One region of the Cytobacillus sp. genome, then DNA from elsewhere that is predicted to be linked to it. Evidence: riboswitches for the same ligand, from Rfam matches in the RefSeq annotation. Region 1 holds a riboswitch; the other holds the start of a gene.
What was found. A riboswitch is a leader RNA that binds a small molecule or an ion and turns the genes downstream of it on or off. The one in region 1 is predicted to bind glycine.
Positions count from the first base shown of each region.

Region 2: linked by a shared signal. The riboswitch ahead of gcvT (glycine cleavage system aminomethyltransferase GcvT) and the one ahead of purU (formyltetrahydrofolate deformylase) in region 1 are both predicted to bind glycine.

Region 1 is NZ_CAXQGS010000076.1:51,851-54,986, reverse strand. Features, by position in the region: gene ACEQ1T_RS14695 (MFS transporter) at 1-1,005, shown strand, start outside; glycine riboswitch at 1,194-1,293, shown strand; gene purU (formyltetrahydrofolate deformylase) at 1,441-2,307, shown strand; gene ACEQ1T_RS14685 (FbpB family small basic protein) at 2,389-2,514, shown strand; gene ACEQ1T_RS14680 (hypothetical protein) at 3,073-3,136, opposite strand, start outside.
Region 2 is NZ_CAXQGS010000038.1:12,759-15,894, forward strand. Features, by position in the region: gene gcvPA (aminomethyl-transferring glycine dehydrogenase subunit GcvPA) at 1-846, opposite strand, end outside; gene gcvT (glycine cleavage system aminomethyltransferase GcvT) at 863-1,966, opposite strand; glycine riboswitch at 2,126-2,214, opposite strand; gene ACEQ1T_RS05290 (DEAD/DEAH box helicase) at 2,395-3,136, shown strand, end outside.

The DNA.
Region 1 (3,136 bases):
GCTGGAAAATGGGCTGACCAGTATGGCCGCAGAAAGATGATTATTTACGGGTTAGCTGGTTTGACACTATCCATGCTTGTCTTTTATGCAGTAGATTCCATTTGGCTGCTTTACTTTTCACGTGTCATTGGAGGCATAGGGGCAGCCTTGCTGATTCCAGCTATTTTTGCTTACATTGCTGATATTACTACCATGGAGCAGCGTGCAAAGGGGAATGGCCTTGTCTCAGCTGCGATGTCACTTGGAATTGTGGTTGGGCCTGGAATTGGCGGATTTTTGGCAGACTTCGGCTTGAAAATGCCATTTCTGATTTCAGCGCTTGTATCTCTAGTGGCTGTTATTTTTTCAATTGTGCTCCTCGAAGAAAGCAGCACATTGCAGACGGTGCCAGGAGAGATGCCTGAAGAGGAACCGATGGTCAAGAAGCTGGCAATGTCTGTTAAGAAGCCATATTTTATTCCGCTTGTTATTACATTGGTGATGAGCTTTGGGCTAATGGCGTATGAATCTGTGCTGGGGCTGTACCTTGATAATGAGTTTGCTGCTACTCCACAGGAAATTGCCATTATGGTGACTTCAACGGGGGTCATTAGTGTTATTGTTCAGTTATTTGTAGTCGATCGGGTGGTTAATAAATTCGGAGAAGGCAAGGTATTGAATATCTTTTTAGCTGTTGCAGCGTCAGGATTCCTTGTCTCACTGTTTGCAGGCAGCTATGCGCTTTTCTTCGTTATTTCACTGATCATTTTCCTTGCTACTTCCATCCTGCGTCCCGTTTTAACCACGCTAATCTCAAAAATGGCCGGCAATGAGCAGGGATTTGCGATGGGTATGAACAATGCTTATATGAGTATTGGAAACGTGCTTGGGCCGACGATTGCAGGTGTACTCTACGATGTCCGGATAACTTATCCGTTTGTTCTCGGTCTGGCCTTATTGATCGTTACATTGTTTATCACGATTGCCTGGCAGAAAAAGGAGCCGAAACCGAAAGCGGCTGTATAGAAACGGCTTGGAGACTTTGTCTTCAAGCTTTTTTTGTTTTTTCTGCCATTTATTCAAGACCAAATTATAAATCGGCATTGAAAGAATCATAATTGGCTTTAATTGTGGCAATTTTGTGAAAGAAACGCAGTTCGATTGACATAGTGCAAATAATGTATTATTCTGAAAATAACAAAAATATTGAGCGAATGACGGCTGCGGGAGAGAGCATTCAGTAGCCACCGAAGGAGCAAGCTTCAAAAATACCCTTGAAGCCAATCTCTCAGGTAGACAGACCGCAGTCAGACGCATCTCTGGAGAGCGCGCAGGAATCCTGCGACACCAAAGGGGTTAAACTCTCAGGTAAAAGGACAGGGAAGGGGGATAAAGAAGCCGCCTTTTTCTGTCCTTTTTATATGGATGGCAGCTTCGGGAAAAGCAGATGGAGGAATCTATATGAATACAAATATCAATGCAAACAGGGCGACATTGCTGATATCCTGTCCTGAGAGGCCTGGCATTATCTCCACAGTCTCCAATTTCCTGCTGGAGCATAAGGCTAACATTGTCCATTTTGACCAGCACACAACCGATCCGCTGGCAGGCATCTTCTTTATGAGGATTGAATTCGATATGAACCATTTTGATGAGTCCTTTTCAAAACTGAAAGAGGATCTGCCTGAAATGGCCAGTGAATATTCAATGGAGTGGAAGCTAAGCGGCAAAGGCGAGCGCAAGCGGATGGCCATATTTGTTTCTAAGATGGATCACTGTCTGCTGGAGCTGCTATGGCGCTGGAAATCGAAGGAGCTTGAAGTGGATATTCCCTTGGTGATCAGTAATCATCCCGACATGAGGGAAGTGGTGGAGGGTTTCGGAATACCTTATCATCATGTTCCGATTACGCCTGACACTAAAGCTGAAGCCGAGCAAAAGACGGTGGAGCTGCTGGATGGAAAAGTAGATTTCATTGTACTGGCAAGATATATGCAGATCCTTTCGCCCAGCTTTATTTCCAAATATCCAAACAGGATTATCAATATCCATCATAGCTTTCTGCCAGCCTTCGTGGGAGCCAATCCTTATGCACGGGCGTTTAACCGCGGAGTCAAGCTGATTGGGGCAACAGCTCATTATGTAACGAATGATTTGGATGAAGGCCCGATCATTGAGCAGGATGTCCAGCGGGTTAACCACCGACACACTGCACAGGATCTCAAAATTGCAGGACGGCATGTGGAAAGACAGGTCCTCGCTCAGGCGGTCGCCTGGCATGTGGAAGACAAAGTCATTGTGCATGGAAATAAGACGATTGTATTTTAGGTGACAGACACCATGCACTGTCAAAAAAAATAGATCCAGCATCCAGGAGATTACAGACATCATGAGAGAAGGTGAGCAGAAATGAAAAAGAAAAAATTATCAATGCTTGAAATGATTAAGGCAAATAAAGAGGAGCTTTTAAAAGATAGCCGGGAGCTTGAAAAAATTGAAAAGAAAATAGACGATAAATATGCAAAAGCACAGTAAGAGTGTACACCCGGCCTGGGAGTAAAAATGGCCGGGTGTTTTTTTATGGAGCTGAGTTACGAAGTGAAAATGGCACGAGATGCTATTGAGGATTAGTGTCTGCGGGAAGAGCATGAAATGAACGAAGGGAGCTAATGAGGGAGAATAGCGTCTTTGAGGAGAGGTATGAGGAGTGAAGGGAACTAATAAGGATGAATAGGGCCTTTGGGGAGAGATAAGCGGGAGTGAGGGGAACTGATAAAGGATGAATAGTGCCTTTGAGAAGAGGCAAGCCGGAGTGAAGGGATCTAATAAGAATGAGCAGTGCCCCAGAAGAAGTGAAAAGGGACGAAGAAAACTAATGCAGAAAGGTAGGTTCCCCATGATAGAAGCATTAAAAACACCCAGGGAGTCCCTGGGTGCCAAATTCTTATTTTTGTCTAAAGAAATCTGTGAAAGCATGATACATTTCCATTCCCTGATAAAAGAACAGGCTGGAAGCTGTTAATGAAAATAACCCAATCATTAAGAATCGAATCCACATTATTCGTTTCCTCCTTTAATTGTTTTGTTGGACAATTAAGGAGTGTGGATTACATAATTCGCCTCGTAGAAGATGGGATTATAGAATATCTTCTTCCTG
Region 2 (3,136 bases), on a different contig from region 1:
GGCAAAATATCCGCAATGCGGGCCTCCGAAAGCTGTAGGAATTCCGAAAACCTGGGCATCTCCTGCTACAATGTCTGCCCCGAATTTACCCGGAGGTGTCAGTGTGCCAAGAGCAAGCGGGTTGCTTGAAACAACAAACATGGATTTATGGGCATGAATAATTTCCTCAAGCTCTTTTAAAGGCTCAACTCTGCCAAAAAAGTTAGGATATTGTACAATGACAGCTGCTATGTCATCGCCAATCATTCCATTTAAAGCTTCCAGATCTGTGATCCCGTCTTTATGAGGGATTTCAATCACTTCAATATACTGGCCCTTTGCATATGTCTTAACTACTTCTTTAGATTCAGGATGAACTGCGCTTGAGATAAGTATCTTTTTGCGGCGTGTGCTGCCTGCGCTTAGCATGGCTGCTTCGGCAAGCGCTGTTCCGCCATCATACATGGATGAGTTGGCAACATCCATTCCTGTTAACTCACAGATCATTGTCTGGAATTCAAAGATTGCCTGGAGCTCACCCTGGGAAATCTCTGGCTGATAAGGAGTATAGGCAGTATAAAACTCTGAACGGGATAAAACATGATCAACAATGATTGGCATGTAATGATCATAAACACCCGCACCAAGGAAAGATGTATTTGTGCGAAGATCAGCATTTTTCTGAGCCATTTTAGTAAGCTCTTTCAGTAAGGCTGTCTCTGATTTAGCCGGCTTGATTTTATATTCGCCCTTAAATCTTACACTTTCGGGAATATCACTGAATAGTTCTTCCACAGAACTGACGCCGATTTTTTCAAGCATTGCTTTCTGGTCAGACTCTGTCATCGGTAAATAGCGATGTTTCATCATTTTCTCCCCCCGGTTAGTTCTTTTCTCTTTTATAAAAAGGTGTTGCTGCAATCTTAGCCTTCAGTCGTTTGCCGCGAATTTCCACTTCTAATTCAGTTTCCGGCTCCGCATGCTCTTTCTTGATAAGAACAAGGCCAATGTTCTTTTTTAATGTCGGAGATTGGGTGCCTGTTGTCACTTCCCCGATCAGTTCTTCCCCTTTATATACTGGATAGCCATGGCGCGGAATGCCGCGGTCAATCATTTCAATTCCAGCCAGCTTGCGCGGAACCCCATTTTCTTTTTGATTCTTAAGCACTTCTTTGCCGATAAATTCAGCTTCTTTATTGACTTTTACAGCAAAGCCGATTCCTGCCTCAAGCGGTGTGATATCAGGTGAGAGTTCCTGGCCATAGAGTGCCAGATTAGCTTCAAAGCGAAGGGTATCCCTTGCACCAAGGCCGCATGGGAGCACGCCTTCTTCTTTGCCTGCTTCAAGGATTTCATTCCATAATGCGGCTGCATCTTTGGCATCACAGTAAACTTCAAATCCGTCTTCTACTGTATATCCTGTTCTGGAGACCAGCGCTTTCTTGCCATTCAGATCGACATCCTGCTGGAATTTGAAAAATCCGATATCTGCCAGGTTCGTGCCAGCAAGCTTTTGGAGCACTTTTTCTGCAAGCGGCCCCTGAATCGCCAGCTGTGCCATATCTTCAGAAAGGTTTTTCAATTCCACATTCCCTTCAGCATGGTCCTGAAGCCAGTTGAAGTCCTTTTCAATATTGGAGGCATTTACAACCAGCAAATAGTGGTCATCCTCTATTTTATAGACAAGTAAATCATCAACAGTTCCGCCATTCTCATAACACATGGCTGTATATTGAGCACCTGAGTTCTTTAATTTGGAAATATCGTTCGTCATCATTTTTTGAAGGTATTTAAGGCTGTCCGTCCCCTTCACTTCGATTTCACCCATATGGGATACATCAAAAAGGCCGGCTTTTGTACGGACTGCTTCATGTTCTTCTTTAATGCTTGAAAATTGAACAGGAAGGTCCCAGCCTCCGAAGTCGATGGTTTTTGCTCCGTAATCTTTGTACACCTCGAATAAAGGCGTGCGTTTTAACTGTGACATTTACTCGTCCCCCTTATATCTTTTGAAGTTAGTTGTAGGAACATAAAAAAGGACAGAGTATCCCCTCAATTATGAGAAGATCTCTGTCCTTGCACCTGAAAGTTTACCGAAACCGGCTTTCCCCTTGGGTGGCTTATTAAAAAGCACTCTCCAGAGCTGCGTCAAACAAGAGTTCTTTTGCCTGAGAGATTCACAGATTATGCTTGCTCCTTCGGCGCTACAAATGTAGTCTCTCCCCTTGTTGTCATTCGCATTTATAAAATTTTCCAAGTTGGTCATACTTATACCAAACAGAAAAAATAAAGAATCCATTATTTCGGTTAACTAAATGTAATGTGTTAACTTTCTAAACTTTCAAAGCTATTAACATCGTACCACCTTAACAAGGTTTGGGCAATATCTTTATATAGATAAAAGGAGCTGTTTTTATGACAGTGCAAATTGGCTTTGATTCTGCCTGGCAGGATGAATTCTTAAAAAGAATTGATGACGACGGCCCATGGGGAAACTGGGAGCTATATAAACTGGCTGTAGAGGTTGAAAACCACACGACTATTCCTGATTTTGAAGGCCTTCAGGCTCCAAAGCATCTGCCGAACCTTACTCCCCTCCCCCATCAGCTGGAGGTAGCCAAGCAGGTTGTAGAAAGCATGAACGGCAAAGCGATCCTTGCTGATGAGGTCGGTCTCGGCAAAACGATTGAAGCTGGTCTGATATTAAAGGAATATATGATCAGGGGACTCGTAAAAAAAGTCCTTATACTCGTTCCTGCTTCCCTCGTTTCACAGTGGGCCATGGAGCTCAACAGCAAATTTTTCATTCCGGCTGTGGCACAGCGAAAAAGCTATGTATGGGAACAATGCGATGTAGTGGTATCATCCATTGATACAGCCAAACGCAATCCCCATCGGGACATCATTTACAGCCTGGATTATGATCTGATCATTATAGACGAAGCTCACAAGCTTAAAAATAATAAAACCAAAAACTATGAGTTTGTACAAAACCTTAAAAAGAAGTTTTGCCTTCTTTTAACTGCTACACCCATTCAGAATCGCATCAGTGAGATATTTAACCTTGTGTCTTTGCTCAAACCTGGCCATCTGGGCAATGAATCAGCCTTTTATGAGAATTACAAAAAAGACTCGCGTTCTTTAAATGATGATGCAC